Regions from separate parts of the Tardiphaga sp. 37S4 genome, predicted to be linked through region 2. Evidence: predicted binding sites of a transcription regulator. Region 2 holds the regulator's gene; each other region holds the start of a gene.
The links. The regulator PhoB, encoded in region 2, activates phosphate uptake and scavenging genes when phosphate is short. The targets are predictions, from matches to a motif close to TGTCATNNANCTGTCAT.

Region 1 (7,519 bases), 660 kb from region 2:
CTGGCCGATGCCGCCGGCGCCGACGAAGCCCATCACGGAGGCACCACGCACATTGATCTCGAAGCGCAGCAGCGTGTAGCTCGCAAATCCGGCCGCGACCTGCGGCAGCACCGCAAAGCGCATGCAGTCGATCCAGCCCGCTCCGGTCGAGCGAATGCCTTCCACCGGCTTCATGTCGATATTCTCGACGATCTCGCCATAGAGCTTGCCGAGCGCCCCAACGCAGTGGATCGCAATGGCCAACACGCCGGCCATCGGGCCGAGGCCAAAGGCGATGACGAAGATCAGCGCGAACACGATATCCGGCACAGTCCGGCAGAATTCCATGAAGCGGCGCACGGCAAAGCGCAGCGGCACTGAGGGCGCAGTGTTCTCGGCCGCGAGAAAATTGAGCCCGAAGGCCAGCACGGCACCGATCAGCGTACCGACATAGCTGATCAGCACGGTCTCGCCGAGCAGCGACAGCCACTTCTTCCAACCCCAGAACCATTCATTGACGTCGGTCCAGACGCGAGTGCCGGCCTCAAGCGTGAAGATGCGATCGAAATAGCTGCCGAAGTTGCCGATCTTCTCGATGAAGGTCCTGAGATTAACCTCGGCGCCCAGCGCCGCGACGAACAGCGCTGCAAAGCAAGCCACCACAACGAACAGCGTGCGCAACCGCCGGCGTGCCACCGCCTTGCGATAGGCGTCGTTCAGCGCAGCGAGCTGCGGAGCCGGAAGGATGGAAACGGCGGCGGACATGATGTGCGGGCCTATCTGGGATCAAACACAGAAAAGGAGCCGGACCATTTCTGATCCGGCTCCCTTCAATCGTCTGGCGATCAGGACGCCTTCTTCTTGCGAAGCGCGTCCACGAACTTGATCAGGTCGATGGTCGCGTCCCAATCCTTGGTGGTCGCGGCGTGGAAGCCCTTCTTCTGGCCGTCCGACAGGCGATCAAAAGCCGCCTTGTCCTTGGTCGGTGCATCGACGAAGGCCTTGGCGATGGCGACCTTCAGCTCTTCCGGCAGGTCGGAGCTATAGGCATAGGGGCCGTTGATGATCGGGGCCGACTTGTGGATGATGCGGAAATCTTCCTTCTTCATCGGCGTGCCGTCGGCATTCTTCAGCATGCCCTTGGTCAGCATCTGCTGCAACGTCGAGTCGTTGTCGTTGGTCCACTGGTTGGCGGCGACATCTACCGTGCCCTGCGACAGCGCCAGCAGCGCATTTTCGTGGCTGCCGGTGAATACGACCTTGCTGAAATAGGTGTCGGCATCCGAGATGCCCATCTTGTCCAGCTCGAAGCGCGGCACGTTGTTGCCGGAGGTTGAATTCGGATCGACCAGACCGAGGTTCTTGCCCTTCAGATTATCGATGGTCTTGTAAGCGCTGTTCGCCTTGACGAAGAACACCGAGTAATAGCCCGTCGAGCCATCGATGTTGATGTCGTTGGCAAAGGCATCGGTCTTCACGCCGGTGAGGCGGGCGCGCGCGAACGAGGCCGAACCATAGCTGGCGATGTGGATGTTGCCGGAGCGCTGGCCTTCGATGACGGCTGCGTAGTCATTGGCGATGCGCAAATTGACCTTCACGCCGAGTTCTTTCGACAGATAGGCGACAAAGGGCGCCCAGCGCTCGGTGACACCCGAGGCGTTTTCCGCCGGGATGATGGCGAAGGTCAGTTCCGGATACTTGGCCTTGTAATCCTGGCCCGAGGCCGAGGTGGCGGCGAAAGCCAGCGCCGCAGCGCTGAGCAGAATGGAGCGACGGTTGATCATGACAGTCCCTGTTTTGATCTGAGGTGAAACGTTTTTCTTGGTAGAAGGCGCGTCTATCGCGGCCATGCCATCGTTACGATGACGTCACCGCGATAATTTCAACGCACTGCAATCACGCGACGGCAGCAACACCGTATTCGGGAACGCGGACAGGCGTCGGCATATGCGCCGATCCCATCACCTCATCGGCTTCGAGATCGTAGAGTTCACGGGCGATATGCTCGGTGAGCGCGGACGGCGCGCCATCGAACACGACGCGGCCGGCGGACATGCCGATCAGGCGATCGCAATAGGTGCGCGCCAGATCGAGCGAATGCAGGTTGCACATCACGGTGATGCCGAAGTGCTTGTTGATCCGCAGCAGCGCATCCATGACGATGCGGGTGTTGCGCGGATCGAGCGAGGCGATCGGCTCATCCGCGAGAATAATGTCGGGCTGCTGCACCAGTGCACGGGCGATGGCGACGCGCTGCTGCTGACCGCCGGAGAGCTGATCCGCGCGTTGCGAGGCGTATTGCGCCATGTCGAACTGCTCCAGCGCCGACATCGCCAGCGCACGGTCGTCCTCGGGCCACATCTGGGTCAGCGAGCGCCACTGCGGCATCTCGGCCAGACGGCCCATCAGCACATTGGTCAGCACGTCGAGACGGCCGACGAGATTGAACTGCTGGAAGATCATCGCCGAGCGCGCGCGCCACTTGCGCAGATCGCGGCCCTTGAGTGCGGTAACATCGGTGCCATCAAATACGATACGGCCTTCGGTCGGCTCGCACAGGCGATTGATCATGCGCAGCATGGTCGACTTGCCGGCACCGGAACGGCCGATCACGCCGACGAATGCGCCCGGCTTGATCTCGAACGACGCGTTATCGACGGCAGCCTTGGCGCCGAAACGGCACGTCAGCTTATCCACCACCAGCATGAGGCACTCCAATGACAATAAACATCGCCACCGGTAACGCCCGCGTTTAACAATGATGTGACATGTGCCCTGCGCATACGGGTTATCGTCGTTGCGGGAAAAGGACGCCCGAATTCATGCTGATGTCACGACACCGTCACGAAACCGACCGAAGAGGTGCCCGCGCGCCAGCGCACACTCTGATATATCACCCACCGATTCCTCTTCCGTCGCACGAGCGTCACATGGCCGGAAAACAACTCTCGCTCACGCCAGCGGTCGATCCCACCGCGAAACTCGTCGATACCGAGCTCGGCGCCTATACCGAAGTCGGCGCGCGCACGATCCTCAATGAAGTGACGATGGGCGACTATTCATATGTCGTGAATGACGGCCAGATCACCTACACGACGATCGGCAAGTTCTGCTCGATCGCGGCGATGATCCGGATCAATCCCGGCAATCACCCGATGCACCGGGCGACACAGGCGCACTTCACCTATCGCGCCAGTGCCTACTTCCCCGGCGAAAGCGACGACGCCGACTTCTTTGCCTGGCGAAGCGAACATCATTGCACTATCGGCCACGATGTGTGGCTCGGCCATGGCGCCATCGTGCTGCCCGGCCGCAATATCGGCACCGGCGCGGTGATCGCCGCCGGGGCCATCGTGACCAAGGACGTCGCCCCCTATACGATCGTCGCCGGCAATCCGGCGCGGCCGGTGCGGCGACGATTTTCGGAAGCCGTGGAAGACGGGCTGATGGACCTCGCCTGGTGGAACTGGGACCACGAGATGCTACGACAGGCGCTACCGGATTTCCGCAAGCTCCCGGTCGAGGATTTCCTGAGCAAGTATAAAGGCGTCAAGGCGCCCAGGCAGATGGCAGTGACATGACTGGACTTTTCATCGACGGCGGACGCACTTTGCTCGGCCAGGACATCGCCGAGACTTCGCTGCAGATTGGGGATGGCGTGATTGCGGACATCGGATCGGATGCGCCCCATGGCGCGCTCGGCCTCGATGCCTCCGATCTGCTGGTGCTGCCGGGAATCGTCGATCTGCATGGCGACGCCTTCGAGCGGCAGTTGATGCCGCGCCCCGGCGTCGACTTCCCGGTCGATATCGCGCTGATCGACAGCGACCGGCAGGCCATCGCCAATGGCATCACCACAGTGTTTCACGGCACCACGTGGTCCTGGGAGCCGGGCCTGCGCGGCGCGGAGAACGCCCGCAAGCTGCTGGATGCCATCGAGACGCTGCGGCCGAAGCTCGCCTCCGACACGCGCTTCCATCTGCGGCAGGAAACGTTCAATCTCGACGCCGAAGATGAGATCGTCGGCTGGCTGCAGGCCGGCCGCATCGATCTGCTCGCCTTCAACGATCATATGGACATCGCCGGCATCTCAAAGCCGGCAAAGCGCGCGCGGATGGTCGAACGTACCGGGCTCAGCAGCGATGCCTTCGACCAGTTGGTCGATCGCGTGCTGTCGCGCGCCGATGAGGTGCCTGCCTCGATTGCCCGCCTCGCCAAAGCGGCGAGCGCTGCCGGCGTGCCGACGCTCTCGCACGACGACGCGACGCCTGCGATGCGCGATGACTTCCGCAAGCTCGGCGTCAACATCGCCGAATTCCCGATCAATGAAGAGACCGCCAAGGCCGCAGCCGCGGCCGATGACTTCATCGTGTTCGGCGCGCCCAATGTGGTGCGCGGCGGCAGCCACACGGGCTGGACCAAGGCGTCGGACATGATCGCCAAGGGCCTCTGCTCGATCCTCGCATCGGACTATTATTATCCCGCGCAATTGCTGGCCGCATTCCGGCTGGTCGAGGATCGTATCCTGTCACTGCCGCAGGCCTGGGCGCTGATCTCGTCCGCACCAGCTAGGGCTGCCGGGCTCACCGACCGCGGCGAGATCGCGGGCGGGCGCCGCGCCGATCTCCTGCTCGTCGATGACAGCACCGCAATGCGTCCCCGCATCGTCGCCGTGATCGCACAGGGCAAGCTCGTGCATCTCACCGATGCCACGCGCCTGCAGCCGGCGCGTGCCATGCAACGCAAAGCCATTGCCGCGGCGTAACGCGGCTTTATGGTGCGGCCATGAGTGAATTCCCGCGCTACGCGCTCTATTACGCCCCCGACGCCGACAGTGCCCTCGCCCGCTTCGGCGCCGAGACCCTCGGTTACGATCCTTTCACCGGCAATGACGTGCTGGTGCCCGGCGATCTCATCATGCAGGCGCCGGACTGGCCGGCTGTCATCAAGGACCCGCGCAAATACGGCTTTCACGCCACGCTGAAGGCACCATTTTCGCTGGCGGCGGAAGCCACCGAAGCCGACCTGATCGCAGCCTTCGATGACTTCGCGCGAATGCCCCGCGCCATCCCGGAAATCTCGCCTGTGGTTCGTATCATCAGCGGCTTCACGGCTGTGGTGCCGGATGCCCCCTCTGCTGAACTTTCCACACTGGCTCAGGCCTGCGTTGAGGGATTCGAGGTGTTCCGCGCACCGATGACGCCCAGCGATCGCGCGCGCCGCAAACCGGAGAACCTGACGCCGCGGCAGGTCGAGCAGCTGGATCGTTTCGGCTATCCCTATGTGCGCGACGACTTCCGCTTTCACATGACGCTGACCGGACGGCTTGCACCCGAGCGCAGCGCCGCGGTACTGGCGATGCTGCAGCAGCGGTTCGCGACACTTGATCTCACCTCACTGCGGATCGACCGCATCGGCCTGTTCCACCAGACATCTGCGACGTCGCGCTTCCAGGTGCTGCGTCACGCGCCGCTGACGGCGACTTGACGCGTCACGAGGATGCCATCTCGTCGGCCCGTTTCCAGGCCGGAAACGGATCGGCGAGCTTGGCCCAACCGGCGATATCCATGCCGGGCTTGCCAGGCACGAGACAGGCATCGAGCCGACGACGGATATCGCTTTCATCCATGTCGGAACCGATGAAGACGATCTCCTGACGCCGGTCGCCATAGATCTCGTTCCAGTTCTTCTTCAGGGACTGCCGCCAATACGGATCGTCCGGCCAGCGATCGACGGGGACATTGGCCCACCAGAATCCCATGCCCTCGGTGCGCACGATGGCACCGGCCTGGCTGAGCTCCCCGACCCATTGCGGCCGCGTCGCCAGCCAGAAATGCCCCTTGCTGCGGATCACGCCGGCCCAGCTCTCGCGCAGGAAGGCCTGAAACTTCATGGGATCGAACGGCCGTCGCGCGCGATAGACGAAGTTCGTCACGCCATATTCTTCGGTCTCGGGCACGTGGTCGGCAAAACCATAGAGCTCCTTGTGCCAGAGCGGATGCTGCTGCGCCTTTTCAAAATCAAAACGGCCGGTATCGAGCACGCGATCGAACGGCACATTGGCAAAATTCGTCTCGATGATATCGGCGTCGGGATTGAGTGCGCAGATGATCTTGCGCGCGCTGTTGCATTGCTCGGGCGTCGCGTCATTGACCTTGTTCAGCACCACGACGTCCGCGAATTCGATCTGCTCCACCAGCAGATCCACCAGCGTGCGTTTGTCGCCGTCGAGGGCCTCGCCGCGGTCCTGCAGAAAGTCGGTCGAGGAATAGTCTTTCAACAGGTTCACCGCATCGACCACCGTCACCATGGTGTCGAGCTGCGCCACGTCCGACAGGCTGTCGCCGTTCTCGTCACGGAAATCGAAAGTCGCGGCCACCGGCAGCGGCTCTGCAATTCCGGTGGATTCGATCAGCAGGTAATCGAACCGCCGGCTCTCGGCGAGCGCACGCACCTCCTTCAGCAGATCGTCGCGGAGCGTGCAGCAGATGCAGCCATTGGTCATCTCGACCAGCTTCTCATCCGTCCGCGACAGGTTGGCACCGCCATCGCGAACCAGGGCCGCATCGATGTTCACCTCGCTCATGTCGTTCACAATCACCGCCACTTTCAGGCCGTGACGGTTGTTCAGCACATGGTTTAGCAAAGTTGTCTTTCCAGCCCCGAGGAAGCCGGACAAGACTGTGACGGGGAGTTTTTGCATCGAGATCGAACAGTCTTTTGAGGGTGCGGGACATTGGACTCTTCTCGTATGTAACGTTATAACATTACATATCTAGCGCATGTCAACCCGCTAGCGCGGATCCCGTCGATGCGTTGTCGGCTTTTCCGATCTGCAGAAAATCTTATCTGGCGCGGCTCAGCCCACGCTCATTGCGTGGACGCTAGCCTGCCCGCGCGATTGTCTCGGCATCCACCGGCTTGGCAAAGGTCACACGGTTTCGACCGCTGGCTTTCGAGGCGTAAAGCGCCCGGTCCGCGGCAGGCGTGAGATCGCAGGGGTCGTCGCCCTCGCGGCCAATAGCAATGCCGACGCTGGCGCCAACGGTCAGTTCCAGGTCATCGATGACGAACGGCTCCGAGAGCGTCCGAATGATGCGGCGGCCCAGCAACATGGCCTCCTCGCGATTGCCGACGACGGATTGCACCACGACGAATTCGTCACCGCCCATGCGCACCGCGAAGTCGCCGTCGCGCAAAATTCCGCTGAGCCGGCTCGCGACTGCCTGCAGCAGCGCGTCGCCCACGGGATGGCCATGCACGTCGTTGACCTCCTTGAACCGATCGAGGTCGACGCTGTGAACGGCAATGAGACAGCCCACCGCCCTGGCGCGCGCGGCGATGATCGCGAGGCGCTCCTGAAAGCCAAGCCGATTGGCCAGGCCCGTCAGCGCATCGTGCCGCGCGAGGGTCGAGAATTCGTGCTTGAGCGAGATCTGCTCGATATTCTGCCGATAGATGAAACGCACGGTCTCGAAGCTGCCGAGCAGGAACGCGATCAGGATCACCGCATAGAAAGCCAGATTGCTATCGACGCGGG
Region 2 (7,519 bases):
TCTCTCCTCCGTTTGCTGCAGGGCTGAATTTCTTTCTTCTTCTCTTCTGACTTCGCGCCCTGACAAGCCCCTCCAGGGCAATGCGTTTTGGGGTATTGTAACAATTACAGGGGACTGGCGTGGCAGACATGGCCGTACAGAGCTCTTCGATGGACGCTGCCGGACCTTATGATCGTGCGAAGGCTTTGAATGCCTTCAAGACTGGGGATCAGGCGTTTTACTGGATCACCCGCATCTCGGCTCTGTCCGTTCTGTTTATCCTCGGCGGCATCATTCTGTCGCTTATCGTTGGTGCGTGGCCCGCGCTTCGAGAATTCGGCTTCTCGTTCCTGACGACGCAGCGTTGGGCACCGTCGGCTGATCCGCCGGTGCTGGGAGCGCTCGGCCCGATCTACGGCACGCTGATCACCTCGGTGATCGCGATGGCGATCGCCATCCCGGTCGGCATCGGCATCGCGATCTTCCTCACCGAACTGTGCCCGAACTGGCTGCGCCGCCCGATCGGCATGGCGGTTGAGCTTCTCGCCGGTATTCCTTCGATCATCTACGGCATGTGGGGCTTCTTCGTGCTCGGCCCGTTCCTGGCCAACCACGTGCAGCCATTCATGATCAACGCCTTCGAAGGCGTCCCGGTCCTCGGCGTGATCTTCGCCGGCCCGCCGTCCTATCTCTCGCTGTTCAACGCGTCGCTGATCCTCGCCATCATGGTGCTGCCCTTCATCACCTCGATCTCGGTCGACGTGTTCAAGACGGTGCCGCCGGTGCTCAAGGAAGCCGCTTACGGCGTCGGCTGCACCACCTGGGAAGTCGTCCGCAATGTCGTCATCCCCTATACCCGCGTTGGTGTGATCGGTGGCGTCATGCTGGCGCTCGGCCGTGCGCTCGGTGAAACGATGGCGGTGACCTTCATCATCGGCAACTCGTTCCGGATCACAGGCTCGATCTTTGGCCCGGGCACCACGATCTCGGCAGCGATCGCCAGCGAGTTCGCGGAGAGCGACGGTCTGCATCAATCGGGTCTGATCCTGCTCGGTCTCCTGCTGTTCGTGCTGACATTCTTCGTGCTCTCGGCAGCGCGTCTGATGCTGCTGCGTCTGGAAAAGAAGGCGGGCAACTAATATGAACCCGATTTACGCTTCACGCCGTCGCAACGACATGATCATCCGTGGGCTCTGCATGGGTGCCGCTCTCTTTGGCGTCACCTGGCTCGCGCTGATCCTGTTCACGCTGTTCTACAACGGTATCGCCGGCATCAGTCTGCAGATCTTCACCCAGAACACGCCGCCGCCCGGCTCCATGGAAGGCGGCCTGCTCAATGCCATCGTCGGTTCGATCATCATGACCGTCATCGGTGTCGGCATCGGCGCGCCACTCGGCCTGTTCGCTGGCACCTATCTCGCGGAATACGGCAAGCACGACAAACTCACCTCGGTGATCCGCTTCATCAACGACGTGTTGCTGTCGGCCCCGTCCATCATCATCGGCCTGTTCGTTTATGGTGCGGTGGTGGTTCCGATGGGCGGCTTCTCGGCTCTCGCCGGTTCGCTTGCGCTTGCCGTGATCGTGATCCCCGTCGTGGTTCGCACCACTGAAGATATGCTTGGTCTCGTGCCGAACCCGCTGCGCGAAGCGGCCTCGGCGCTTGGCCTGCCGCGCTCCCTGGTCATCAAGCGGATCGCCTATCGTGCAGCCCGCGCCGGTCTGATCACCGGTGTGCTGCTGGCGACGGCGCGTGTCGCAGGTGAAACGGCGCCGCTGCTGTTCACCGCGCTGAGCAACCAGTTCTTCAGCCTCGATCTCACCAAGACGATGGCCAACCTGCCGGTGACCATCAACAACTTCGTGCAGAGCCCCTACGAGTACTGGAAGCAGCTCGCCTGGAGCGGTGCCCTGATCATCACCTTGACCGTACTTGCCCTTAACATTGGCGCGCGCATTCTCGGCGCCGAGAGGACAGCAAAATGAGTGAGCTTTCTGTGTCGTCTGGCGTTCCTTCCGTCTCGATGCCGCCGCCGTCGGCCCTGCAGGGCGAGACCCGTCCCAAGGTCACCGTGCGCGACCTGAACTTCTACTATGGCGAACACCACGCCCTGAAGAAGATCAACCTGACGCTGATGGCGAACCGCGTAACCGCATTCATCGGCCCGTCGGGCTGCGGCAAGTCCACGCTGCTGCGCATCTTCAACCGCATGTATGATCTGTATCCCGGCCAGCGCGCCGAAGGTCAGCTCATGCTCGACAACCAGAACATTCTGGATCCGAAGCTGGATCTCAACCTGCTGCGCGCCCGCGTCGGCATGGTGTTCCAGAAGCCGACCCCGTTCCCGATGACGATTTACGAAAACATCGCCTTCGGTATCCGCCTCTACGAAAAGATCTCCAAGTCGGAGATGGACATTCGCGTCGAGAGGGCGCTGCGCGGCGGTGCACTCTGGAACGAAGTCAAGGACAAGCTCAACGCGTCGGGCCTCAGCCTGTCGGGTGGTCAGCAGCAGCGCCTGTGCATTGCGCGCACCATCGCGGTGCGGCCGGAGGTGATCCTGTTCGACGAGCCGTGCTCGGCGCTGGATCCGATCTCGACCGCGAAGATCGAGGAGCTGATCGACGAGTTGAAGGATCAGTACACGATCGCGATCGTGACCCATAACATGCAGCAGGCTGCCCGCGTCTCCGACAGCACGGCCTTCATGTATCTCGGCGAGTTGATCGAGTTCGATCAGACCAACAAGATCTTCACGTCGCCGACCGATCGCCGCACCCAGGATTACATCACCGGCCGCTTCGGCTGACGCGACATATTCGCGGGAGGAATTTGAGATGGCTTTTGAACACACCACCAAGGCTTTCGACGACGATCTGCAGGAGCTGACCCGTCTCGTCGCCGAGATGGGTGGCCTCGCGGAACGGCAGATCGTCGAATCCGTCGATGCGCTGATCCGCCGGGACGTCGCGCTCGGTGCGCGCGTCGTCGCCACTGACTCCGAGATCGACCAGTTGCAGCGCACAATCGAAGAGCGCGCCGTGCTGACCATCGCCAAACGCCAGCCGATGGCTGTCGATTTGCGCGAGATTGTCGGCGCGCTGCGCGTCGCCACCGATCTGGAACGCATCGGCGATCTCTCCAAGAATATCGGTAAGCGCGTCAATGCACTCGACAGCGACTTCCATCCGCTGAAGCTGATCCGCGGCCTCGAGCACATGACCGACCTCGTGACCACCCAGGTCAAGGCCGTGCTCGACGCCTATGCCGCACACGATCTGCCCGCTGCGATGACGGTGTGGAAGGGCGACGAGGAAATCGACGCGATCTGCACCTCGCTGTTCCGCGAACTCCTGACCTATATGATGGAAGACCCGCGTAACATTTCGTTCTGTATCCACCTGATGTTCTGCGCCAAGAACATCGAGCGGATCGGTGACCATGCCACCAATATTGCGGAAACCGTGTTCTACATGATCGAGGGCCAGCAAATCCTCGACAAGCGCCCGAAGGGCGACATGACCACATTCGCGAATACGCCGACGGTCTGAAGCATGATCCGGGAAGTGGAAGCCAGTCTTCCGCAAGGATCATGATCTAAAGGCTTTTCGGACGTCACTGAGGATATTGACCATATGGCTGTGAATGCACGCATTCTGGTGGTGGAGGACGAGGAAGCCCTCACGACGCTTCTTCGCTACAACCTCGACGCCGAAGGCTATGATGTTGAAACCGTCGCTCGCGGCGACGATGCCGATACCCGCTTGAAGGAGCGGGTGCCGGATCTCGTGGTGCTCGACTGGATGCTGCCGGGCCTGTCCGGCATCGAACTGTGCCGCCGCCTGCGCGCACGGCCCGAAACCAAGGCATTGCCGATCATCATGCTGACGGCGCGCGGCGAAGAGAGCGAGCGCGTTCGCGGTCTCGCCACCGGTGCCGACGATTACATCGTCAAGCCGTTCTCCGTGCCGGAGCTCCTGGCCCGCGTGAAGGGCCTGCTCCGTCGTGCAGCTCCCGAGCGTCTCGCCACCGTCCTGGCGTTTGGCGACATCGAACTCGACCGCGACAAGCGCCGCGTCGTGCGCTCAAGCCGTCCGATCGATCTCGGTCCGACCGAATATCGCCTGCTGGAGTTCTTCCTGGAACATCCGGGCCGCGTGTTCAGCCGCGAGCAGTTGCTCGACAGCGTCTGGGGCCGCGACATCTATATCGACGAGCGCACCGTCGACGTGCATATCGGCCGCCTGCGCAAGCTGCTCAACCCCGCCGGTGAGCCCGATCCGATCCGCACCGTGCGCGGCGCCGGCTACGCGCTGGATGACCGCTTCGACAAGGCGGCGGAGTAGGTATCTTCCTTCTCCCCGCAAGCGGGGAGAGGTTAGAAGCCCCAAACAAAAAAATGCCCGGCTCATCACCGGGCATTTTCTTTGGCTTGGATATCTTCCAGCTCAGCGCGTCGGCTTCGGCACCGCGCGGCGGCGGTCGCTTGCCGGCTGATAGGCGATGCGCGAGTGATGTGCGCAATAGGGGGCGCCGGCCAGGGCCTTGCCGCCGCAGAAATAGAAGTCCGCGCTCGACGGATCGCCGATCGGCCAATGGCAGGTGGCTTCGTTGAGTTCGACCAGCGACAGGCGCTGGCTGATCGGCACAATGTTGTCATAGGCGATCGGATCGGGCTCGGCCTCGATCTCGTAATTATGGGCCAGCGCGGTATTGCCGCGTGCCATCGGGCGGGCGACACGTACCATCTGCTGCGCCGGGCGCGCCTTGCGCTGCCGCGGAGCTGCCGAGGAGGGGCTCTTGGCACGGCCGGACAGGCCAAGGCGGTGAACCTTGCCGATCACGGCGTTGCGGGTCACGTTACCGAGTTCCGCAGCGATCTGGCTGGCGGAAAGGCCGCCTTCCCAGAGTTTCTTCAACTGTTCGACGCGATCGTCGGTCCATGTCATTACCGTCATCGCCGTTTTCCCTTCGTGAGCGCCGGCCTGACCGGGCAGCGCTGCGAGTTGAGACTTCAAAAATCCCTGCGGTCAGAATCCTTTAGCGCTCACCGGGCGCGAATTTCGCGTCCGGCTGTTACGCCGCACTGGATGTGTCAAAAGGATCTACCGCCGCACGAGATGTCGTATCCGACGAGGCAAAAGCTACAATATGCCGTGACTCGCGCGCAAGAGTCGGGCATGCCGCGTCCACATGCTTCTGCAAATAAAGCTGCAAAATCGGCTTTTTCTGCGACTCCGTGTGACTCGAAAGCCGCAGTGCGCGGTTGACAGTCTTCACAGCACACATAGAATAATGCCCACGTGCCGCCCGAGAAGGGCGGCACGTTTCGTTTCTAGGGTCCGTTGTTCGATTTCGCACAGTTGTCATCGACGCGGCCGCAGTCTTTTCGATCGGATCGGTTATGACCAGCAACGCAACGTCTTCGCCCCTCTCTCAGGCTCACTTGCTGCCTGTTTTCGCGCGTGCGGATGTCGCTTTCGAGCGCGGTGAAGGCGCGTGGCTGATTGGAACCGATGGCGAGCGCTATCTCGACTTCACCAGCGGCGTTGCCGTGAACGCGCTGGGCCATGCGCACCCACATATGGTCGCCGCATTGCAGGAGCAGGCCACCAAGCTCTGGCACATGTCGAACCTGTTCAAGAGCCCGGACGGCGAGCGCCTCGCCGCGCGGTTGTGCGAACAAAGCTTTGCCGACTTCGTGTTCTTCGCCAATTCGGGTGCGGAAGCGATGGAATGCGCGATCAAGGTGACCCGCCACTATCATTTCTCCAAGGGCCACCCCGAGCGCACGCGCATCATCACCTTTGAAGGCGCATTCCATGGCCGCACTCTCGGCACGCTGGCGGCGACCGGCGCTGCCAAATATCTCGAAGGCTACGGCACGCCGCTCGACGGCTTCGATCAGTTGCCGCTCGGCGATATCGAAGCCGTGAAGAAGGCGATCGGTCCGAACACCGCCGGCATTCTCATCGAGCCGCTGCAGGGTGAGGGTGGCGTGCGTGCGCCGAGCAACGCGTTCTTTGGCGCGCTGCGCGAACTCTGCGACAAGAACGGCATCCTGCTGATCTTCGACGAAGTGCAGACCGGCATGGGCCGCACCGGCGAGTTGTTCGCCTATCAGCGCATCGGCGTGACGCCGGATGTCATGTCGCTGGCCAAGGCGCTCGGCGGCGGTTTCCCCATCGGTGCGTGCCTCGTTACGGCGGAAGCGGCCGAAGGCATGGCGCCCGGCTCCCATGGTTCGACCTTCGGCGGCAATCCGCTGGCGGTCGCCGCCGCGAATTCCGTGCTCGATATCATGCTGAAGCCAGGCTTCTTCGACCATGTGAAGAAGATGTCGCTGTTGCTGAAACAGAAACTCGCGGGCGTGGTCGACGGCCATCCTGATGTGCTCAGCGAAGTGCGCGGCGAAGGTCTGCTGATCGGCCTCAAGGCTGTCGTGCCGGCCGGCGATCTCGTGGCCGCATTGCGTGACGCGAAGCTGCTGACGGTTGGCGCCGGCGACAATGTCGTGCGCTTCCTGCCGCCGCTGATCGTCAGCGAGGCCGAGATCGAGCAGGCCGTGCAGCGGCTGGAACAGGCCTGCGTGGCCCTCGGCTCATCCGCCAAGGCATCTGCAAAGACGCAGGGAGCCGCGTGATGAGCACGTCACCGCGGCACTTCCTCGATCTCACGGCCGTGCCGGCCAGCGAGTTGCGCAATATCATGAACGCGGCTGCCGCCATGAAGGCGAAGCTGAAAGGGCGGGATGGCTCGAATGCCGAGCCCGATCGTCCGCTCAAGAACAAGACGCTGGCGATGATCTTCGAGAAGCCCTCGACGCGCACCCGCGTGTCGTTCGAGGTCGGCATGCGCCAGCTCGGCGGCGAAGTCGTAATGCTCACCGGCGCCGAAATGCAGCTCGGTCGCGGCGAGACCATTGCCGACACCGCGCGCGTGCTGTCGCGCTTCGTCGACATCATCATGATCCGCATCCTCAATCATGACTCGCTGATGGAGCTCGCGGAAAATGCGACCGTGCCGGTCATCAACGGCCTGACGCGCTTCTCGCATCCCTGCCAGGTGATGGCGGACGTGATGACCTATGAGGAACATCGCGGCCCGATCAAGGGCCGCACCGTGGCCTGGACCGGCGACGACAACAATGTGCTGATGTCCTGGGCGCATGCGGCCGAACGCTTCCAGTTCAAACTGAATATCGCGACGCCGCCGCAGCTGTCGCCGAAGAAGCCGTTCAAGGACTGGGTCAAGGCGGCAAACGCGCCGATCACCTTCAGCGACGATCCCGATGCGATGGTGAAGGGCGTCGATTGCGTCGTCACCGACACCTGGGTGTCGATGGGCGACAAGGACGGCGAGACCCGCCACAACCTGCTCAAACCCTATCAGGTCAATGCGCGCCTGATGTCACTGGCCAAGCCGGACGCACTCTTCATGCACTGCCTGCCGGCGCATCGCGGCGAGGAGGTCACCGACGAGGTCATCGACGGTCCGCAGTCGGTGGTGTTCGACGAGGCCGAAAACCGTCTGCATGCG
Region 3 (7,519 bases), 1.3 Mb from region 2:
GACACTGCGCAGATAGGACGCAAGATAGAGATTGTCCGAAACGAGCAGCCGAAAATTATCCAGCGACAGCGCGGCAAACGACGCCTTTAGCCCGGCGATTCCTTCGGACAGACCAAACACCGGCAGATAAGGCGGCTGCGCGATCGCCGTCTGCGACAGGCTGATCTTCAGCACGAAGCCGAAGGGTACCAGAAAGAACAGCACCATCCAGACATAGGGCGGGATGGCAGCACGCCGCGCCGGCGCCGTAAAGATGCGATTGCGGCTCATTGAACCAGCACCACGCAATCATCGGGGGCGAACCACGCCGCAACGCGCTCGCCGATCGAATAGGCATCGACATCGAGCCGCGCCGTATTGGCGAGAGCGACCCGCAATGTGGCTCCACGGTCGAGCTTCACTTTGTAGAGCGAGCGACCGCCGAGATAGCCGACATCGGAAATGACACCCTCAAGACTGTTCATGGCACCGCTATTGATGAGGTCCGTCGCCGGCCCGCGACGCGACAACCGGATCTTCTCCGGGCGGATCGCAACGCAGATGACCGCGTCGCCGACAGGTTGTCGCGGCTCGATCGCAAACAGGGTTCCTACGTCGCGGCCTGCAATGGTCAAGCGATGACTGTCACGGTGCGTGATACCGCCCTCGATGATGTTGATGTCGCCGACGAACTCCGCGACCCAGCGCGATGCGGGCGCCTCATAAAGCTGTCGCGGTGTCGCTACCTGTTGCAGGCGACCGTCATTCATGACGCCGATGCGGTCGGCCATGGTCATCGCCTCCTCCTGATCGTGGGTGACGATCACAAAGGTGGTGCCGAGCTGGCGCTGCAGCGCCATCAACTCGACCTGGGTTTCCTCGCGCAGCTTCTTGTCGAGAGCTGCCAGCGGCTCATCGAGCAGCAACAATTGCGGATGCCGCGCCAGCGCCCGGGCGAGCGCCACGCGTTGTTTCTGGCCGCCCGACAATTGATCCGGTCGGCGTTTCTCCAGTCCCTGGAGCTTGACCAGCGCCACCATCTCGGCAACCCGCGTATCGATGCCGAGACGCGTCAGGCCAGCGCTCTTGAGACCGAAACCGATATTGTCGCGCACGTTGAGATGCGGAAACAGCGCGTAGTTCTGGAACATCATGTTGACGGGCCGCTGATGCGGCAAGACCGCGGCGATATCCTCGCCGTTCAACTCGATCTTGCCCGTGTCCGGCGCTTCGAAACCAGCCAGCATGCGCAGTAACGTGGTCTTGCCACAGCCGCTCGGGCCAAGCAGCGCGAAGAATTCACCGGCCTTGATGTCCAAAGAGAGATCGTTAACTGCGCTATGCGCGCCGAATTTTTTGGTGACACCGTCGATCCGCAGCAAGGGCGTGGGATAGGCGATGACCGGCGCATCGCCGGCCGCCGGATCCGCGACTGTCGCAGTAAGATTCGTCATAACCGCAAGCTAGCCGTGGAACGCCGCGGGCTCAACAACATCAGCACTTCGCAACGGCCTGTCGCTCAACCGACCATGCGCGCGGCGGGCGCAGCGGCGGCAATCCGTCCGACCAGCGCAGCATATTGCGCAATCGGGGCCGGACGCCCGATGAAGTAGCCTTGTACGCCGTCGCAGCCTTCGCTGGCGAGGAAGCAGAGTTGCTCGTGGGTCTCGACGCCTTCCGCAACGATCGCGACGTCGAGGCCATGGCCCAGCCCGATGACCGCGCGCACGATGGCGGCGGACTGCGGATTGAGCCCCAGATTGATCACGAAAGCGCGGTCGATCTTGATCTTGTCGAACGGGAATGCCTGCAGATAGGTCAGCGAGGAATAGCCAGAGCCGAAGTCGTCCATCGAGATGCGCACGCCGAGCGCCTTCAACCGCCGCAGCAACGCGACGCCGCGATCGAAATCCTCGATCAGCACCCCCTCGGTGATTTCCAGCTCAAGGCGACCGGGCTGCAGGCCGGTTTCGAGCAGGATCGAATGCACAAGGCCGACGAGATCACCATGCATGAACTGGGCGGGCGACAGGTTGACCGCGATCTGCAGCGGTACCGGCCATGAGGCGGCCTCAAGGCAGGCCTGACGCAGGATCCACTCACCCATCTCGACGATCAGGCCACTTTCTTCGGCCAGCGGAATGAAGTCTCCGGGCGGCACGAAACCGCGCGTCGGATGAATCCACCGCGCCAGTGCCTCGAAGCCCGTAATGTCGGCATCGACCACGGTCTGGCCGGCGCGTGCCTGGGGCTGGTAGTGCAGCGACAATTCGCCATTGCGGATCGCGGCCGAGAGGTCCTGATGCAGCACGCGGCGATCGCGCAGTTGCTGATCCATTTGCGGCTCGAAGATGCTGATCGAACCGCGCGACTGCGACTTGGCACGGAACAGCGCCGCGCCGGAATTCGCCAGCAACGCGGCCGGGTCATGGCCGTCGCGCGGGAACAGCGAGATGCCCGTGGTGACGCCTGTCCGCACCGATTTGCCCTCGATCGGGAATTCCTCCGCAAGAGCCGCGGAGATCCGCTCTGCGATCAACAGCCCGGCCGCGGGCTGCACGCCGTCGATGATCACGCCGAACTCGTCACCGCCGAGCCGCGCCACAACTCCGCCGCCCACGGCTGCATCGACACGACGCGACACCTCGATCAGCAGCTTGTCACCGATGGCATGACCGAAGACATCGTTGACCTCCTTCAGGCCGTCGAGATCGATCGACAGCACCGCGAATTCCTCGGAGGTCTCGCCGCAGGCATCGATCATCTGCGACAGGGCCTGCAAAAAGGCCGGGCGGTTCGGCAGATCGGTCAGGCCGTCGTGATAGGCCATATGCGCCATCCGCGCCTCGGTCTGGCGGCGATCGGTGACATCTTCGTGGGTCTTGATCAGATATTGCGGCTCGCCTGCTTCGTCGAGCACTGTGACCCGCCGGGTCAGGAACAGCCGCAATCCATCGCGCGTGCTGATCGGATGCTCTTCCGCAATCGGTGTTCGGCCCCTGATCGCTGCCTGATCCCGGCTGACGATCAGCTTCGCTTCTTCCGGGCGAAGCATTTCGGGAACGGTCAGACCGATAGCGTCTTCGCGCTTGCGACCCAAAATGACCTCTGCGCCGCGGTTGGCGAACAGATAACGACCGGTGCTGATCTGTTGCACCATCAGCGACACAGGAATGTTGTCGAGCACGGTCTCAAGGAATTTCTTGGCGTTCTCCAGTTCCTTGGACAGCGACTTGCGGTCGGTCACATCCTCGAACAGCGCAATCAGGAATGCCGGCTCATTGCGTTCGTTAAAGGCAATCACGCGATTGCTATCCAGCGTGCGGAGGTCTGAACCAATCTCCACATTGAACTCGCTGCGACACTGACTGCGCGTTTCCACTGCCAGGGCATCGGCTTCGGCAATCGCTTTCGCAGACTGTGCGGAGAATATCTGATCCGGTCGCTTGCCGACGATCTTATCGCGCGAGAGCCGAGAGAAGGTCTCGAAAGCCCGGTTGGCGAAGATATAGCGGCCATCGTCAATGGTCTTGGCCGCGACGCAGATCGGGACATGATCAAGGACAGATTCGAGGAACTGCTTGGTGGTCGCAAGCTCGCGCTGCAGGAAACGCTGCTCGGTGCAGTCCTCATGAATGCCAATGGCGCCGCCATTGGGAAGCCGGCTGAACTTGACGTGAACGGATTGCCCGCCGGGCATTTCGGCAATGTACTCGCCGGCGGAAACAGTCTGCTCGTAGAAGCTCTGGGTGGCCAGATCGAGCTTGCCACGCTGGCGGCGTAACTCACGCAATTCTGGACCGGTAATATCCTTGGTGATGTCGGCGCGCGTCAGGTCGTAGATCTCAAGATAGCGATCGTTGCAAAACACGACCCGCTTCTGGTCGTCGAGCATCACGATGCCTTGGCCGAGATGATTGAGGGCAGAACCGACAAACGCATTGCGACGATGCTGCTCGCGACGCACATTGCGCAGCGCCGAGGCGACCCACAGCACAATGGCGGCGAGAAATGCCAGCGCGACAAATCCACCGATGAGGATCTGCCAGATCATTTGCGGGTCGAGTTCACTGATATAATGAACCGCCGGGGATTCTGCGTGGGCTCCGGCAATGCTGCCGAGAAGGCACGCGACTGCGATGACGGACACTGCCGCCTTGCTGTCTGATCGCCCGATCTTGCCAGTCATTACACACCCGCGTATTCGCAGCGTGAGTGTTTGGTTACAGGTATGTGGATCAGGTAAATGCGTATCGTCGCACCTGCAGAATGCGGCGAAATTTGGTGGTAATTAGCTGTGATGCTTAATGTTTTACTAATGCGCCACATGCGCAAGGTCGAACCGCAGCTGACCGGCGCAGCAAACTATCGGACGCGACATGGACAAGGTTGAATGCGTGGTGGTGGGCGCCGGCGTCGTGGGTCTTGCGATCGCCCGGCGACTGGCGGAAGCGGGACGCGAGGTCATCGTGCTGGAGGCCGCGGACGCGATTGGTACCGTGACCTCGTCGCGCAACAGCGAGGTCATCCATGCCGGCATCTATTATCCGGCCGGAAGCCTGATGGCACGGCTCTGCGTCGCTGGAAAACAGGCGCTCTATGATTATTGCCGCGATCGCGGCATCCCACATCGCAACTCCGGGAAACTGATCGTCGCCACACGTCCGGAGGAGATCGCCAAACTGGCGTCGATCAAAGCGCATGCCGAAGCCAATGGCGTCGCTGATCTCGAGCAATTATCCGGGACAGAGGCACGGGCGCTGGAGCCGGCATTGGCTTGCGAAGCGGCGCTGTTGTCCCCCTCCACCGGAATCGTCGATAGCCACAGCTACATGTTGTCGCTGCGCGGTGAAGCGGAAGCCGCCGGCGCGGCCTTCGCATTCCTCGCTCCCCTGGAACGTGGCCGGGTCACCGCCGACGGTTTCGAACTGGATGTCGGCGGCGAGGCTCCGATGACACTCAGCTGCGACATGCTGATCAATTCCGCAGGCCTGTCCGCAACCGCGATCGCCCGCATGCTCGACGGCATGCCGCTCGACCTCATACCGCCCGCTTATCTGGCGAAGGGCTGCTACTTCAGCTGCAATGCGAAAGCACCGTTCTCGCGGCTGATCTATCCCGTGCCGGAACCGGGCGGCCTCGGCGTGCATCTCACGCTCGATCTGGCCGGCCAGGCGCGTTTCGGCCCTGACGTCGAGTGGGTGGATCACATCGACTACACGGTCGATCCGGCACGCGGAGAGAGGTTCTATCCGGCTATCAGGCGCTACTGGCCAAGTCTGCCGGACGGCGCATTAATGCCGAGCTATTCAGGAATGCGGCCGAAGATCGTGCCGCCCGCAGTCGCGGTGCAGGATTTCATGATCCAGGGTGCCCAGACCCATGGCGTGCCGGGCCTTATCAACCTGTTCGGCATCGAGTCACCGGGGCTGACATCATCGCTGGCCATCGCGGACTACGTGGCTGAGATGGCGGGACATTGAACGCGAAAGGTTGCAGGCGAAGCGATCCAGGCCAACCGAATACTGGAGCTTCGTCGCAAACCTATCGCGGGATGAGGGGAAGACGTCATCGCACCTACGCGAAAGCAGTGACGTAGACGGCGATGTCGATGCTGTGATTTATCGTTCGCTGATCAGTGCAGCCGTTGATCAGTGCACCGTTTCGCTGGCCCCATTTTTGAGACGCTGGATTTCGTCCCTGACCATCAGTTTTCGACGCTTGAGTTCGACGATGCGGAGATCGTCGGTAGACAGGTGCACGAGCGCTTCGTGCAATTCGCTTTCGAGAACTTTGTGCTTGCGTTCCAGTTCGACGAGATGCGCCTGTAGTGCCATTCGAAAACTCCTCGGTAGGATTGAACCTCAGGATACGTTCGGTTGGACGATGAATTCTACATGACAGTGGACATCTGTCGATGGGTATTGAAAAGTGTATTTTGAGTTTCAGGTATCGTGCGAAACGAATCGTGACCTGATCGCGCCGCAAAAACATGGAACCGGACGGCTTGCGTGGTGCGCCTGCACCGGCGATAGTCATCCTAGAAATTCCTCGCAAATGACTTGCGAATCCAGTCAGCTAGAAACATGAACGACGACGAAGATCGCGAACTCCCGTTAGAACTCGCCCGATTGCAGCAGGAACATCGCGACCTCGACGCCGCTATCGATGCCTTGCAACATTCACCGGCACCCGATCTTTTGCGACTGCAACGGTTGAAGAAGAGGAAGCTTCAGCTGAAAGACCGGATCTCCTTTATCGAAGACCAGATCACCCCGGATATTATTGCCTGAGACAACGCGTCGCGCTGTGGCTGTGGGTTGAAGAACGGCCAGGACTGCGAACTCAACGCGCGATGATCGATGGATCGGCTTTCTTTAACTCGCGGTGAATGCAGCAGGCTGGGCGTTGAACTCGCCCGTCGTCAAAACCTTGCTTCGCGACGGCCGCCGCTCTTTTCGCGCGGCATCGTAGGCACGACAGCCAGACTTAATTCTGGCCAGCATCGCATTGTGGCGCGGTGAAAACTGCTGGGCTCCGCGAATTGATCGCCATGGCGCTCGCGCTGGCCGACGTGACGCTCGCAACGCGCAAGCCAGCTATTGCGGCCTGACAGGAGCGGAATGGGGCGACTGCAAACGAGGCGCTGTCGAAACTTGACAATAAGAACAAAATAAGAACATTCTCGTGCCGAGATCAATCGACTCGTGAGGGCACCATGGCCGATATCACCTATTATGTCGCACTGCCCTTCTTACACGACGACTCTGGTTCGCCGGCCGCCGGTGCCGCCGAGGAATGTCAGAGCGCATCCGGCGCCATCCGCCGCGCCGAACTATTGTCCCGTGCGCCAGGTTCGATCGGCGCACTGGCCTTCAGCCGTACCGGCGATCCGATGATCGGCGAGTTCGGCGACGCCCAGGTGATCCGCGCCTTTGGCGAAGTGCCAAACGACCTCAGCGCGCTGTAAGGGCGCCAACGCCGACAATCGACTAACTACACTTTCGCGCGTCGCGCGGTCTTGCGCACATACATCGCCCTGTCGGCCTGAACCAACGCGGCTTCGCCATCGACATCGGGACCCAGCAGTGCGACGCCTGCAGAGGCGCCAGCCGACACGTTGATGTCGCGGAAGACGAAAGTGAGCTGGTCGATCGCCACGGCGCGGGTCAGCTCGCGGGCAAATCCACGGCGGTTGAGAATGTCGAGCAGGAAGTCGGTTTCCGCCGAAGCTCGCAATTCGGCAATCTTCGCCTCGGCCTGTGTGAGTTGCGCTTCCAGCCGCCGAATCGTGAGCGCTACCGCCGACGCGCGGCTTTTCGGCAGCGACACCAACGCCTTGGAACCCCGAACTGCCGGCTTCATGGAACGTTTGACCGACTTTGCAGCAGGCGTTCGGGTTTTCTTTTGCATGGGATTTGTTACAAGGCTTGCCAGTCTTCACCAAGACGAGATCATGTTTGCCACGCTCCTTGCCACGCAAGGGGACGACATTGTATTTCCAGCCTATCTTTCTGGATTCGCGAAAGAAAATACGGAA
Region 4 (7,519 bases), 2.0 Mb from region 2:
TCGTCGGCGCCAGCCTCGATGGCGGCTTCGAGCATGTCATCGGCCGAGGCCTTGTCGGCGTCATATTCGATCACGCCGACATGGTCGAACATGAAGGAAACTGAGCCGGTTTCGCCCAAATTGCCGCCGGATTTGGTGAAGTAGGAACGGATGTCGGAGGCGGCGCGATTGCGGTTGTCGGTCAGCGCCTCGACGATGACGGCGACGCCGCCGGGGCCGTAGCCCTCGTAGCGGATTTCATCGTAGTTCTCGCCGTCGCTACCGATCGCCTTCTTGATGGCGCGCTCGATGTTGTCGCGCGGCATGTTCTCCTGCCGGGCGGCTATCACGGCGGAGCGCAGCCGGGCATTCATCGACGGGTCGGGCGTCCCCATCTTGGCAGCGACGGTGATTTCGCGCGCCAACTTGCTGAACAGCTTGGACTTCTGGGCATCCTGCCGGCCCTTGCGATGCATGATGTTCTTGAATTGGGAATGTCCGGCCATGCGGTCTCTCTTGAAGCGTCAGGGTAGTTAGGGCTGCGGCGCGGGGTTATAGGCCGCGAAATCGGCAAAATCAAAAATTTGCAGCCGAATCCGGCAGATCTTCGCAATACCGCGACCGACCTTAACCATCACTTCACGCCGAGGTGCAAGGTTACCCGCATAGATTGTATTCATTGGGGTCACCGATGGCGTTTGGACTGTTCCGCAAGCGGCGGCCGGAAGCGGCTGAAGTGGTGATGATTGCTGAAAACACAGCACCTTCTGTGGCACCGCAGCATCCTGAACCAGATACCGCTCGGGACATCCTTGAGTTGCTGGAACTCGAGCTGGGCGCGCTTATCCGCCAGCTCGAGCGTGCCGCGACATCCGTCGCCGGCGGCGCCGAATCGACCGCCGCCACCCTCTCCGCCATCCGCGCCCGCACCGACGTGCTGGCCGACCGCAGCAGCGCCGCGCAATCCACCGCCACAACCTTTGCGCAGGCCGCCGACAAATTCACCCATTCGGCCGAGGGCATCGGCACCCAGGTGCGCGATGCCAGCCGGCTCGCGGACGAGGCCGGCGCCGCCGCCCATGAAGCCAGCGCCAATGTGGACCGCCTGCGCGACTCCTCCGCTGCAATCAGCAATGTGTTGGAGTTGATCGCGCAGATTGCCCGGCAGACAACGATGCTCGCGCTGAACGCGACCATCGAGGCGGCACGCGCCGGCGCTGCAGGCCGCGGTTTCTCGGTCGTCGCCACCGAGGTCAAGGCGCTGGCAGTGCAGACTCAGAACGCCACCGAAGAGATCAGGAAGAAGATCGACACCCTGCAGCGCGACGCAGCGAGTTCGGTCGATGCGGTGCATCGCATCTCCACCGCCATCGACGCGATCCGCCCGGTTTTTGCCAATGTCAACGGCGCGGTCGCCGAGCAGAACGCAACGACCAGCGAGATGTCGCACAACGCCACCACCGCCTCGCAATTCATCGTCTCGGTCGGCAACAGTGCCGCGGAAATCGATAGCGCTGCAAAGGAAGCGGCTGCCCATGGCGAGCATGTCGCGCAGGCCGGCCAGGCCGTCACGATGTTTGCCTCACGGCTGAAGTCGCGCTGCGCGGTACTGCTCAAACAAAGCGAGCGCGAAGACGAGCGACGACGCGAAAAGCTGCCATGTCACCTCAACGTCGATCTTCAGGCACGCGGCGGCCAGATCAGCGCGCCGGTCTATGAAATCTCGATGGACGGCATTCTCATCGGCGGACCGGACGCGAACCGGCTTCCGTTGCACGACATCGTTGCTGCTGAACTCAGCGAGGTCGGCCCCTGCCGCCTGCGCATTGCCGAACATTCCCCCGCCGGCGCACAGGCACTGTTCGTCGCGCCCGACGGGGCTCTCATCAGCCGGATCGAAGACCGACTATGGGCGATCCATGACGAGAACACCGAATTCGTCACCCGCGCCATCGACGCCGGCGCACTGCTCAACAAGATCTTTGCCGACGGTATTGCATCCGGTGCTATCAGTATCGACGACATGTTCGACGACAACTACGTCGAAATCCCTGGCTCCAGTCCGGTACAGTACCGGACAAAGATTCTCGGCTGGGCCGATCGCGCACTGCCCGAATTCCAGGACGCGTTTCTGGCCAAGGACACCCGCATGGCGTTCTGCGCCATGATCGACCGCAACGGCTATCTACCGGTGCATAACAGCATCTATTCGAAGCCGCAGCGCCCAGGCGATGCGAGCTGGAACACTGCCAACTGCCGCAACCGCCGCATCTTCAACGATCCGGCTGGATTGGCCGCCGGTCGCAATACACGTTCCTACCTGATCCAGAGTTATGCCCGCGACATGGGCAACGGTCAGACCGTGATGATGCGCGAGATCGACGTGCCTGTGCGCATACAGGGACGCCATTGGGGCGGCTTCCGCACGGCGTACAAGTTATGATGGGTTTGCACACGGCGCTGCGCTGCCACCTGAGACCTGGCGCAGCGCCGCATATTCCGTCTGCGAGTGGGTTAGCAGCCAAAACTGCCAAGCCCTCCTAGCCGCCGCTCGTTCGGCCTTCCGCATTGTCATCTCCGCCGTATGAACCGCCGCCATATCCATATGGCGCGCTGTATCCATATGAACCGGGGCCGGCACCAAATCCGCGATAGACCGTTACGGGGGCGCTTCCCTCATACCGCGCGTGAGAGGACATGATCCGTCGATGCTTGCTGGCAGCGCTATGCCCGTCTTTGGCCTGCGCGGTCCAGCTCGCAGTGCCGGCGATCAGTAAAGCGGCGCCCAACAGAATGAATTTATTCATCACATTTGTCCTTGGTCAACGAGCCCCGCGACCTCAGATGCGCACGCTTGGCTCTCAAGGTAGCGCCAATCACGCGTAGTTGAATTTCGGCTTGCGGTACCCCGTCCTGCATGGACAGCGGCGGCGAGACCCATTGGGGCCCATTTGCCCATTCGCCCCGGGCCTGGGAGGCAGTGTCACACCGCTGACATTTGCATCGGTCCATAACCGTGAACCCATTCGATACAAGCGGAGCTGCCATGACCGAACATTCCCTCGACGACGCGCAAGCAATCCACGACCGCATTCGTGCAGAGATGCTGGACGGCTTCGATGAAGAACTCGAGCTCGAGATCGACGACGATCGTCTCGACGCCCTGACCAACGAAATGTCCGACCACAGCCCGGCGGAGACCATCGAGCGACGCCTCTATTTCAAGGAACTGTTCCGCCTGCAGGGCGAATTGGTGAAGCTGCAGAGCTGGGTGCAGCAGAACAAGCTCAAGGTCGTGGTGATCTTCGAGGGTCGCGATTCCGCTGGCAAGGGTGGCGTTATCAAGCGGATCACCCAGCGGCTTAATCCGCGCGTCTGCCGCGTTGCCGCACTCCCCGCGCCGAATGAGCGCGAACGCACCCAATGGTACTTCCAGCGTTACGTCTCGCATCTCCCCGCCGGCGGCGAGATCGTGCTGTTCGATCGTAGCTGGTACAACCGCGCCGGCGTCGAGCGCGTGATGGGTTTCTGCACCGAAGATGACGTGGAGGAATTCTTCCGCTCGGTGCCGGAATTCGAACGCATGCTGGTGCGCTCGGGCATCATCCTGGTCAAATACTGGTTCTCGATCACCGACGAAGCGCAGCACTTGCGCTTCTCGATGCGTATCGCCGACCCGCTCAAACAGTGGAAGCTCAGCCCGATGGATGTCGAGGCGCGCACCCGCTGGGAGCAATACACCAAAGCCAAGGAAGCGATGCTCGAGCATACGCATATTCCGGAAGCCCCGTGGCATGTGGTGCAGGCCGTCGACAAGAAGAAGGCGCGCTTGAACTGCATCGCGCATCTGCTCGAACAGCTTCCCTATCAGGAGGTCGAGCATCCGCCCGTGGTCCTGCCTGCACGCGTGCGCAATCCCGACTATCACCGCACGCCGGTGCCAGCCGAAATGTATGTGCCGGAGCGGTACTAGCCCCACAGTCGGCAGATTGCGTAACGTTTTTCGGGCAGGCCGAGCCTAACGCAACCGCAATATTCTTTTGAATAAAAGTCATCCGACGCCCACGAAGAGGGCGTCGGATGACGTCGCGCAGATTTTACCGCGATTTATCCGACAGACACGCTCGCGCGACATACAAACCAATGTATAGTCCTGCTGCATCTTATTGCTGCTTTTGAAATGATGACCGTACGCCTATAGTACCGTCGTTGGTCGATGACGAACCATTCGCCATTGCATCATCGAGTCGAGCAAACGGGGGTCTCACTGTGGCAAATCTCAATATCAACGGCGAGCAGAAGTCCTTCGACGCACCAGACGACATGCCCCTGCTCTGGGTGCTGCGCGATATTCTCGGCATGACCGGCACAAAATTCGGCTGCGGCGTTGCGCTATGCGGGGCATGCACCGTGCATGTCGACGGCAAGGCCGTGCGCTCCTGTCTGCTGCCGGTCAGTGCGGTGAGCGGACGCGCCATCACCACAATCGAAGGCGTCGGCACCACACCGGTCGGCGCCAAGGTGCAGAAGGCCTGGCTCGATCTCGAAGTCATTCAATGCGGTTACTGCCAGTCCGGGCAGATCATGTCGGCGGCCGCGCTCCTCGCTTCTACGCCGACCCCAGACGATTCTGACATCGATGCCGCCATGGCCGGAAATATCTGTCGCTGCGGCACCTATGTCCGGGTGCGTGAAGCCATCAAGCATGCTGCCTCCGAACGGCAAACCTAGGAGTCGGTCATGAAACTTGCAGACAACATGCTTGTCGCGGCCAGTCCTGCAAACAAGCCTTCTGGCCTGTCACGGCGCAATCTGCTCGCTGGCGCCTTTGCCGGTGGCTTTATGTTTGCCTTCCAGCTTCCGGTCCGCGCGGCCAATGAGCCGACGCAACCTCCCGATACGACGGAGGGCAAATTCGCCCCCAACGCCTTCATCCGCATCGACACTACCGGCAAGACGACACTGGTGATGCCGCAAGTCGAGATGGGGCAAGGCATCTATACCGCCATCGCCATGATCCTCGCCGAAGAGCTCGACGCCGAATATGCGCAGATCACGCTGGAACATGCACCGCCCAGCGACAAGCTCTACGGCAATCCAATTTTCATCATCCAGGCGACCGGCGGATCGACTTCGGTGCGCGCATTCTGGAAACCGCTGCGCAATGCCGGGGCAACCGCGCGTGCGATGCTGGTGCAAGCCGCAGCCGAACAGTGGCAGGTCGAACCTGCGAGCTGCACGGCGTCGAATGGGCAAGTGATGCATACGGCCAGCGGGCGCAAATTGTCCTATGGCGAGTTGTGCGACGCCGCCGGCAAACTCACGCCGCCGAAGGACGTCGCGCTCAAGGACCCGAAAGACTTCTCGGTGATCGGCAAGCCGCTGAAGCGCTTCGACACGCCGGACAAGGTCAACGGCAAGACGATCTACGGTATCGACGCGATGGTGCCGGGCATGACATTCGCGACACTGGCACAATGCCCGGTGTTCGGCGGCAAAGTCGCCAAGGTCGATGACCGCGCGGCGAAGAAGATTCCGGGCGTGCGGCAGATCGTGGTGCTCGACGACCTCGTGGCCGTGGTCGGCGACCACATGTGGGCCGCCAAGTCTGGGCTCGAAGCACTCGACATCACCTGGGACGAAGGGCCCAACGCGAAGATCAGTTCGAAGGACATCTGGGCGCATTTGCGCACGGCCAGCGAGACGGACGGCGTAATCGCCAAATCCGTCGGCAACATCGCCAAGGGTCTCGCGACCGGCGAACGGATCGACGCGTCCTACGAGATGCCGTTCCTTGCGCACGCGACCATGGAGCCCTTGAATTGCACGGTGCACTTCAAGGGTGATTCCTGCGAGGTCTGGACGGGCACGCAGATCATGTCGCGGGTGCAATCCGAAGCCGCCAAGGCCGCGAGCCTACCGATCGACAAGGTCACAGTAAATCAGCACATGATTGGCGGCGGCTTCGGCCGGAGGCTTGAGCCCGACATGGTCGTGGCGGCGGTGCGCATCGCCAAACAGGTCAATGGACCGGTCAAGGTGGTGTGGACCCGCGAAGAGGACATCCAGCACGACATTTATCGCCCCGTCTATCGCGACAACATTTCGGCGACACTGTCCAACGGCAAAGTGGTCGGCTTCAAGTACAAGATCGCAGGCTCGGCCGTGATCGCGCGTTGGCTGCCGCCTGCGTTCCAGAAGGGCATTGACATCGACGCCATCGATAGTGCCGCGGACCAGCCCTACGACTTCCCGCATTTCCAGTGTGAATATGTCCGTGTCGAACCACCGGCGGTGCCGACCGGCTTCTGGCGCGGCGTCGGCCCGAACAATAACGTGTTCGCGATCGAGAGCTTCATGGATGAGCTCGCTCGCAAGGCCGGCAAGGATCCCGTCGTGTTCCGGCGTGAATTGCTCGGCAAGGCACCACGGATGCTGGCGGCCCTCAATCTCGCGGCGGAGAAGGCCAACTGGGGTCAGCCGCTGCCAGCGCGCGTCGGACGCGGCGTGAGCATCCAGCCCACCTTCGATACTTCGATCGCGACTGTGGTCGAAGCGGAGGTGGATTCTCAGGGCGAGATCCGTCTGCGTCAGGTCAACGTGGCGGTCGACACCGGCATCGCTGTCAATCCCGACACCATCGTGGCGCAGATCGAAGGCGGCATCGTGTTCGGCCTCACCGCCGCGCTCTATGGCGACATCACCATCGAGAAGGGGCGCGTGCAGCAGTCCAATTTCCACGACTATCGCATGCTTCGGATCGACCAGATGCCGAAAATCAATATCCACCTCATCAAGAGCGGCGAGGCGCCCGGCGGCATAGGCGAGTGCGGCGTGATCGGCGGACCGCCGGCACTGCGCAATGCGATCTATGCCGCGACTGGCGTTGCGCTGCGGAGGATGCCGATCGACCGCGATGCGATCGCCGAAAGGAAGAAGTCATGACGCCCGCCGCACGTCGCATTCTCGGCAGCGTCATTGTGATCGGTGTCGTGGCTGCAGCCAGCGCCGCGCTCTATGTTCGCGGTCCCGGACCGATGTCGTTCTCTGGTGGGCCGAAAGTAGCGCTGGCCGACTACAAGGGCGCCAATCCCACCGGCGTTCCCGCCATCATGACCAACGCCAGCCCGATCGAACGCGGTGAATATCTCGCGCGTGCGGCGGATTGCATGGTCTGCCACACTGCACCCGGCGGCAAGGAATATGCTGGCGGCTTCGCATTCAAACTGCCGTTCGGCACGCTGTATTCGACCAACATCACGCCGGACAAAGAGACAGGCATCGGCAACTACACCGATCAGCAGTTTCTCGACGCCGTTCGAAGCGGCAAGCGCCACGACGGCGCCCGGCTCTATCCGGCGATGCCCTATACGTCCTACACTTACATGACCGATGCGGACACGCTCGCGGTCAAGGCCTATCTGTTCAGCCTCGCACCGGTGCGCGCAGCGCCGCCTGAGAATACGCTTGCCTTTCCGTTCAATCAGCGCTGGGCAATGACGTTCTGGTCGGCATTGTTCAATTCCGATACGCGCTTCGA

Region 1: a site for PhoB is predicted at 2,809-2,825, ahead of phnC (phosphonate ABC transporter ATP-binding protein). Genes of this name have one in related genera too.
Region 3: a site for PhoB is predicted at 5,866-5,882, ahead of LPB73_RS00905 (YdcH family protein). Genes of this name have one in related genera too.
Region 4: a site for PhoB is predicted at 2,961-2,977, ahead of ppk2 (polyphosphate kinase 2). Genes of this name have one in related genera too.

What each region holds. Positions count from the first base shown of each region.
Region 1 covers NZ_CP088008.1:4,330,569-4,338,087, forward strand. Annotated here, with positions in the region: gene phnE (phosphonate ABC transporter, permease protein PhnE) at 1-744, opposite strand, end outside; gene phnD (phosphonate ABC transporter substrate-binding protein) at 825-1,763, opposite strand; gene phnC (phosphonate ABC transporter ATP-binding protein) at 1,876-2,685, opposite strand; gene LPB73_RS20595 (chloramphenicol acetyltransferase) at 2,910-3,560, shown strand; gene LPB73_RS20600 (alpha-D-ribose 1-methylphosphonate 5-triphosphate diphosphatase) at 3,557-4,744, shown strand; gene LPB73_RS20605 (DUF1045 domain-containing protein) at 4,765-5,466, shown strand; gene zigA (zinc metallochaperone GTPase ZigA) at 5,471-6,682, opposite strand; gene LPB73_RS20615 (GGDEF domain-containing protein) at 6,864-7,519, opposite strand, start outside.
Region 2 covers NZ_CP088008.1:4,989,870-4,997,388, reverse strand. Annotated here, with positions in the region: gene pstC (phosphate ABC transporter permease subunit PstC) at 120-1,118, shown strand; gene pstA (phosphate ABC transporter permease PstA) at 1,120-1,965, shown strand; gene pstB (phosphate ABC transporter ATP-binding protein PstB) at 1,962-2,789, shown strand; gene phoU (phosphate signaling complex protein PhoU) at 2,818-3,531, shown strand; gene phoB (phosphate regulon transcriptional regulator PhoB) at 3,622-4,326, shown strand; gene LPB73_RS23710 (GcrA family cell cycle regulator) at 4,429-4,938, opposite strand; gene LPB73_RS23705 (aspartate aminotransferase family protein) at 5,385-6,623, shown strand; gene argF (ornithine carbamoyltransferase) at 6,623-7,519, shown strand, end outside.
Region 3 covers NZ_CP088008.1:180,894-188,412, reverse strand. Annotated here, with positions in the region: gene LPB73_RS00925 (ABC transporter permease) at 1-270, opposite strand, end outside; gene LPB73_RS00920 (ABC transporter ATP-binding protein) at 267-1,433, opposite strand; gene LPB73_RS00915 (sensor domain-containing protein) at 1,499-4,168, opposite strand; gene LPB73_RS00910 (NAD(P)/FAD-dependent oxidoreductase) at 4,359-5,462, shown strand; gene LPB73_RS00905 (YdcH family protein) at 5,631-5,816, opposite strand; gene LPB73_RS00900 (YdcH family protein) at 6,066-6,272, shown strand; gene LPB73_RS00895 (hypothetical protein) at 6,698-6,949, shown strand; gene LPB73_RS00890 (hypothetical protein) at 6,976-7,344, opposite strand; gene LPB73_RS00885 (hypothetical protein) at 7,343-7,519, shown strand, end outside; gene purE (5-(carboxyamino)imidazole ribonucleotide mutase) at 7,519-7,519, shown strand, end outside.
Region 4 covers NZ_CP088008.1:911,211-918,729, reverse strand. Annotated here, with positions in the region: gene LPB73_RS04415 (YebC/PmpR family DNA-binding transcriptional regulator) at 1-485, opposite strand, end outside; gene LPB73_RS04410 (hypothetical protein) at 513-659, opposite strand; gene LPB73_RS04405 (methyl-accepting chemotaxis protein) at 722-2,422, shown strand; gene LPB73_RS04400 (hypothetical protein) at 2,520-2,786, opposite strand; gene ppk2 (polyphosphate kinase 2) at 3,026-3,952, shown strand; gene LPB73_RS04390 ((2Fe-2S)-binding protein) at 4,249-4,710, shown strand; gene LPB73_RS04385 (xanthine dehydrogenase family protein molybdopterin-binding subunit) at 4,720-6,924, shown strand; gene LPB73_RS04380 (cytochrome c) at 6,921-7,519, shown strand, end outside.